DNA from 2 places in the Priestia flexa genome. Region 2 is predicted to be linked to the other one. Evidence: a T-box and tRNA genes for the amino acid it is inferred to sense, from the RefSeq annotation. Region 2 holds a T-box; the other holds one or more tRNA genes.
What was found. The T-box of region 2 lies ahead of leuS (leucine--tRNA ligase). A T-box ahead of a tRNA ligase gene usually reads a tRNA of that ligase, here a tRNA-Leu.
Positions count from the first base shown of each region.

Region 1 (3,396 bases), 940 kb from region 2:
CCTATCCGTCGTGGGCGTAGGAAATTTGAGAGGAGCTGTCCTTAGTACGAGAGGACCGGGATGGACACACCGCTGGTGTACCAGTTGTCTTGCCAAAGGCATCGCTGGGTAGCTATGTGTGGACGGGATAAGTGCTGAAAGCATCTAAGCATGAAGCCCCCCTCAAGATGAGATTTCCCATAGCGCAAGCTAGTAAGATCCCTGAAAGATGATCAGGTTGATAGGTCAGAGGTGGAAGCACGGCGACGTGTGTAGCTGACTGATACTAATCGATCGAGGACTTAACCAAATTAGAAAAGCGAAGGCGACTGTTGAATTGTGAAAGGCGTTGGAGCTTCTGATAGGGGAAACCGCTCTTTGGTTTCAATAACAGAAGTGAAACGACCGAACAATTAGGAGCTGTAGCTAGACAGTAAACTTAGTACTCAGCGAAAAATGTTATCTAGTTTTGAGAGAACAAGATAAAAAAGTCTTGCTTTTTTTCAAAGAAGTTGTATAATATAATATGTCTGGTGGCGATAGCAGAGAGGTCACACCCGTTCCCATGCCGAACACGGAAGTTAAGTTCTCTAGCGCCGATGGTAGTTGGGACTTTGTCCCTGTGAGAGTAGGACGTTGCCAGGCTTTATAAGATTCCACAGTAGCTCAGTGGTAGAGCAATCGGCTGTTAACCGATCGGTCGTAGGTTCGAGTCCTACCTGTGGAGCCATTTGGAGAGCTGTCCGAGTGGCCGAAGGAGCACGATTGGAAATCGTGTAGGCGGTTAACGCTGTCTCAAGGGTTCAAATCCCTTGCTCTCCGCCATTTATTTCTTAAATGGCCCGTTGGTCAAGTGGTTAAGACACCGCCCTTTCACGGCGGTAACACGGGTTCGAATCCCGTACGGGTCACCATAATTCTTATACATAGTTGGAGGATTAGCTCAGCTGGGAGAGCACCTGCCTTACAAGCAGGGGGTCGGCGGTTCGATCCCGTCATCCTCCACCATTTATGTTCTTATCATCGCGGGGTGGAGCAGTCTGGTAGCTCGTCGGGCTCATAACCCGAAGGTCGCAGGTTCAAATCCTGTCCCCGCAACCAAAGTGGTCCCGTGGTGTAGCGGTTAACATGCCTGCCTGTCACGCAGGAGATCGCGGGTTCGATTCCCGTCGGGACCGCCATTATAAGAAGGCTCGGTAGCTCAGTTGGTAGAGCAAAGGACTGAAAATCCTTGTGTCGGCGGTTCGATTCCGTCCCGAGCCACCATCTTATGAAAACACGCCGGTGTAGCTCAACTGGTAGAGCAACTGACTTGTAATCAGTAGGTTGGGGGTTCAAGTCCTCTTGCCGGCACCATGTTTTTCTGGAGGGGTAGCGAAGTGGCTAAACGCGGCGGACTGTAAATCCGCTCCTTCGGGTTCGGCAGTTCGAATCTGCCCCCCTCCACCATCTTATAGGGGTATAGTTTAAAGGTAGAACTACGGTCTCCAAAACCGTCAGTGTGGGTTCGATTCCTACTACCCCTGCCAATTAATACGGCGATTGTGGCGAAGTGGTTAACGCATCGGATTGTGGTTCCGACATTCGTGGGTTCGATTCCCATCAGTCGCCCCATTTTTATTGGGCTATAGCCAAGCGGTAAGGCAACGGACTTTGACTCCGTCATGCGTTGGTTCGAATCCAGCTAGCCCAGCCATACAATATGCGGAAGTAGTTCAGTGGTAGAACACCACCTTGCCAAGGTGGGGGTCGCGAGTTCGAACCTCGTCTTCCGCTCCATATTTTGAATAAAGTGGCGGCATAGCCAAGTGGTAAGGCAGAGGTCTGCAAAACCTTTATCACCGGTTCAAATCCGGTTGCCGCCTCCATTATTCACAATAAGTCCTGCCGGGGTGGTGGAATTGGCAGACACACAGGACTTAAAATCCTGCGGTAGGTGACTACCGTGCCGGTTCAAGTCCGGCCCTCGGCACCATTTATATTATTTCTGCCTTTTTTATTTTGCCAGTGTGGCGGAATTGGCAGACGCGCACGACTCAAAATCGTGTTCCTTCGGGAGTGTCGGTTCGACCCCGACCACTGGTATTAGTTTTACATAAAAGAACGTAATGTTAAGACTTCAACAAAGATGTTGAGGTCTTTTTTGTGTTTAGTCTTTTCAAAGCAACTGATTAAGTTTGAATTAAATAAAAATTGTAAATTAGTTAACAAAATGTAATTGATCTCTCTAGAAGTCGAGTGTGAAGAGGTGTACAATAAGTACTAAAGATGAAAGACTCACGCAGTAAGCTTCTTAGTTCACTGCTGAGGTGATAAGTTAGTTTGAAAGGGGATACATAGTTTTGAACGTAAATTATTTAGATCTACTGGCTAAGAAGTATGACACAGAAGAGAAAGTGGTAACGGAAATTATTAACTTAGAAGCAATTCTAAATTTGCCAAAAGGAACAGAACACTTTGTAAGTGATTTACACGGCGAGTATCAGGCCTTTCAACACGTATTACGAAATGGGTCGGGAAACGTAAAAGAAAAGATTAAAGATCTATTTAAGGATACATTATCTCAACAAGAAATTAATGAATTTGCGACGCTTGTTTATTATCCAGAAGAGAAGCTGAAGATTATTAAAGCAAACTTTACTCGCAAACAAGAACTACGTGATTGGTATACGACAATGATTAATCGCATGCTTGATTTAGTTTTGTATGCATCATCGAAGTATACACGTTCAAAGGTGCGTAAAGCACTCCCTGAGCAGTTTGCTTATATTATTGAAGAGCTTTTATATAAGACAGATGAATTTACAAATAAAGAGCATTACTATCATAAAATTGTGCAGCAAATCATTTCATTAGGACAAGCTGATAAACTTATATCAGGACTGGCTTATACCATTCAGCGGTTGGTTGTCGATCATTTGCATGTCGTTGGAGATATTTATGATCGTGGTCCAGAACCTGATAAAATCATGGAAACTCTTATTAACTATCATTCCGTCGATATTCAGTGGGGAAACCATGACGTTCTTTGGATTGGAGCTTTTGCAGGTTCGAAAGTATGCTTAGCTAATATTGTTCGTATTTGTGCACGTTATAATAACTTAAATATTATTGAAGATGCGTATGGTATTAACTTACGACCACTTCTAAACCTAGCAGAAAAATATTATGATGATAATCCTGCATTCCGTCCAAAAGAAAATGTAGGTTCGCAACTATCTGAGCATGAACGTTTACAGATTACAAAAATTCATCAAGCTATTGCGATGATTCAGTTTAAGCTTGAAATGCCAATTATTAAAAGACGTCCGTATTTCAATATGTCAGAACGACTTTTGCTTGAGAAAGTTAATTATGAAACAAATGAAATTACACTTGGAGATAAAACGTATCCTATTGAAAATGGATGCTTTGCAA
Region 1 covers NZ_CP090431.1:253,347-256,742, forward strand. The annotation lists rRNA gene LZP85_RS01300 (23S ribosomal RNA) at 1-289, shown strand, start outside; rRNA gene rrf (5S ribosomal RNA) at 509-624, shown strand; tRNA gene LZP85_RS01310 (tRNA-Asn) at 635-709, shown strand; tRNA gene LZP85_RS01315 (tRNA-Ser) at 713-804, shown strand; tRNA gene LZP85_RS01320 (tRNA-Glu) at 819-893, shown strand; tRNA gene LZP85_RS01325 (tRNA-Val) at 912-987, shown strand; tRNA gene LZP85_RS01330 (tRNA-Met) at 1,004-1,080, shown strand; tRNA gene LZP85_RS01335 (tRNA-Asp) at 1,085-1,160, shown strand; tRNA gene LZP85_RS01340 (tRNA-Phe) at 1,170-1,245, shown strand; tRNA gene LZP85_RS01345 (tRNA-Thr) at 1,260-1,335, shown strand; tRNA gene LZP85_RS01350 (tRNA-Tyr) at 1,345-1,428, shown strand; tRNA gene LZP85_RS01355 (tRNA-Trp) at 1,435-1,508, shown strand; tRNA gene LZP85_RS01360 (tRNA-His) at 1,518-1,593, shown strand; tRNA gene LZP85_RS01365 (tRNA-Gln) at 1,601-1,675, shown strand; tRNA gene LZP85_RS01370 (tRNA-Gly) at 1,684-1,758, shown strand; tRNA gene LZP85_RS01375 (tRNA-Cys) at 1,774-1,847, shown strand; tRNA gene LZP85_RS01380 (tRNA-Leu) at 1,866-1,954, shown strand; tRNA gene LZP85_RS01385 (tRNA-Leu) at 1,983-2,064, shown strand; gene LZP85_RS01390 (fructose-bisphosphatase class III) at 2,322-3,396, shown strand, end outside.
Region 1: it has a tRNA-Leu gene. The T-box ahead of leuS (leucine--tRNA ligase) is inferred to sense a tRNA for this amino acid. The anticodon was not compared.

Region 2 (3,396 bases):
GGCATTGTAAATAGTACGGCTACGGGTGGCAGAATGATTGGTCCTGTTTTCGGTGGGATGATGGTGGATCATTTTGATGTTTCTGTGCTCGTGTATAGCTTAATTGCTTTTCTATTCTTAACATTTTTCACAACATGGTTTTATGATTTGAGAATAAAAGAACAATCTACAAAGCGTTATCAAGTAACGGTTTCAAAATAAATTAAAAAGCTGAAAAGCGATGCCAGACGGCGTCGCTTTTTTGTTCCATAAAACCTGGTATGTCTCAATGGTTTGTCTAATAAGATAGTAGAAGTCAGCAGGGAGGAGGTTGTTTTCCACTTGATTGTAAACGCTTTCTAATATAAAGGGGGAAGAAAACGTGCTTAGTATGATTGGGTTAATCGGTGGTTTAGTCTTGCTTATTGTGCTTACTATGAGAGGAATGAACTTATTAATAGCAGGACCTTTAAGTGCTTTAGTAGTAGCTTTAACAAGTGGAATGCCTTTGTTTCCGCAGCTTGTTAAAGAAGGTGAAGTGAACTTTGTTGGTAACTATATGTCAGGATTTACGGGCTTTGTGACGTCTTGGTATTTAATGTTCTTACTTGGAGCAATCTTTGGAAAAGTGATGGAAGATAGCGGTGCTGCTGATAGCGTTTCAAAATGGATTGTTGAAAAGCTCGGTATGAAAAGAGCTGTATTAGCCATTGTTTTAGCCTGTGCTGTATTAACTTATGGTGGAGTCAGCTTGTTTGTCGTAGCTTTTTCTGTGTATCCCATGGCGGTAAGTTTGTTTAAGCAAGCTAACCTACCACGACGCTTTATTCCAGCTGCTCTTGCTTTTGGCTCTGTTACGTTTACAATGACTTCAGCTGGTTCACCTGAAATTCAAAACTGGATTCCAATTGATTATTTGAATACATCGCCTTATGCAGGTTGGGAAGTAAGTTTAATTGTGGCGGTATTAATGGCAGTGTTTGGCTATTGGTGGTTGAAGAAAATTATTACAAAAGCAGTGCAAAATGGTGAGCACTTTGTTGAGAGAGAGACGGACCCAAAAATGGAGAAAGGAAGAGAGTTACCTCATCCATTGCTTAGTTTAATTCCTTTAGTTGTCGTTCTTATTTGTTCATTTGTATTCCATAATTCATTGATGCAATCAGCTCTTATCATTGCGCTATTAAGTGGAATCATTGCTACGTATGTATTAAACCGTCGTTACTTTAAAGACTTCTGGGGAGCGCTATCTGAAGGAACACTTGGTGCTTTAATTGCAATTGGAAATACGGCAGCTGTTGTTGGATTTGGCGGAGTAGCAAAGGCAGCTCCTGCTTTTAATGTCGCTGTTGAAGCGATGACCAGTATTCCGGGCAGTCCGTTAATTGGAGGCGCCATTGCAGTAAGCGTTATCGCAGGGATGACCGGATCGGCATCCGGTGGCCAAGCGATTGCTTTACCGCTCTTAGCACCACATTATATGGACGCAGGTGTTAATCCTGAAGCACTTCATCGAGTTGTGGCCATTTCATCTGGCGTGTTGGACTCACTTCCCCATAATGGATATGTTGTAACTACAATTAACTCTATTTGTGGTGAAACACATAAAGATGCCTATGGCTCCGTGGCAGCTATGACTGTCGTTGTTCCGCTCGTAGGGTTAGCGATAGCTATTGCCCTCTTTACGTTTGGAGTGGGTATTTAAAGAGTAAGATGTTCAGCACATGGACATTTTAGCCGTTTGTGTGCTGAATGTTTGGATATTTCTTAAAAAAATGGGCATTATGTATGTTTTTAAGAGATTTGTTTATAAATAAGAAGAGAAACTTTGATAAAATGGTGTGAACAACTTGCAGTTTAATCACATATTATTTACAATACAAGGTAGTTACTATATGAAAAGCATTGAGAAGGAATAGTAGTGAGCGATACGAGCAAAGAGAGTTGACGGTTGGTGGGAGTCAACAAACGACCGTTCATGAACTCACCTTTGAGCTGTAAATGTGAACGAAGTAGCATTTATCGTCATCCGCGTTAAGGAAAATGAGTGAGTACATACATAATTTGTGCTAATGTGGGTGGTACCGCGGGAAGTTTATTCAACCTCTCGTCCCTTTCTTAAGGGATGAGGGGTTTTTTATAGTTCTAACACCATTGTCTTAAAATAGAAGGAGGAGTATTCATGGCCTTTAACCATAAGCAAATTGAGAAGAAGTGGCAACAGGTTTGGGAAGAAAATCAGACATTTAAAACGACTGAAGATAAAGGAAAGCGTAAATTTTATGCGCTAGATATGTTTCCATATCCATCTGGAGCTGGCCTACATGTAGGGCATCCAGAAGGGTATACAGCAACAGATATTTTATCTCGTATGAAGCGTATGCAGGGATATAACGTACTTCATCCAATGGGATGGGACGCGTTCGGTTTACCAGCAGAGCAGTATGCGTTAGATACAGGAAATGACCCAGCGCAATTCACAGAGCAAAACATTAACAACTTCCGTCGCCAAATTAAATCTCTAGGTTTCTCATATGACTGGGAGCGTGAGATTAATACAACAGATCCAAGCTACTATAAATGGACGCAGTGGATTTTCTTAAAGTTATACGAAAAAGGATTAGCGTATATTGATGAAGTTGCGGTAAACTGGTGTCCAGCTCTTGGAACAGTATTAGCAAATGAAGAAGTTATTGATGGTAAAAGTGAACGTGGAGGTCACCCAGTAGAACGACGTCCAATGAAGCAGTGGATGTTAAAAATTACTGCTTATGCAGATCGATTACTAGAGGATTTAGAAGAATTAGATTGGCCAGAGAGTATTAAAGAAATGCAGCGCAATTGGATTGGTCGCTCTGAAGGGGCGCATGTTCACTTTACAATTGATGGGCATGATGAAACGTTTACGGTGTTCACTACGCGTCCAGATACGCTTTTTGGCGCAACGTATGCCGTGTTAGCACCAGAGCATCCATTTGTTGATAAAATCACAACAGCTGAGCAAAAAGCAGTAGTAGATGCTTATATTGAGAAAATTAAAAGCAAAAGTGATTTAGAGCGTACAGATTTAGCGAAAGATAAAACAGGTGTATTTACGGGAGCTTATGCGATTAACCCAGTAAATGGCGAAAAAATGCCAATCTGGATTGCAGATTACGTATTAATGAGTTACGGAACAGGTGCAATCATGGCAGTTCCAGCTCACGATGAGCGTGACTATGAATTTGCTGTTAAATTTGAACTTCCAATTAAGGAAGTTGTAGCGGGAGGAGACGTTTCGAAAGAAGCGTACACAGGAGATGGCGAACACGTTAACTCTGACTTCTTAAACGGCTTAAATAAAGAAGAAGCAATTGAGAATATGATTGCTTGGCTAGAAACAAACAAAAAAGGTGAAAAACAAGTTACGTATCGTTT
Region 2 covers NZ_CP090431.1:3,311,247-3,314,642, reverse strand. The annotation lists gene LZP85_RS16995 (MDR family MFS transporter) at 1-201, shown strand, start outside; gene LZP85_RS16990 (GntP family permease) at 362-1,684, shown strand; T-box leader at 1,876-2,097, shown strand; gene leuS (leucine--tRNA ligase) at 2,162-3,396, shown strand, end outside.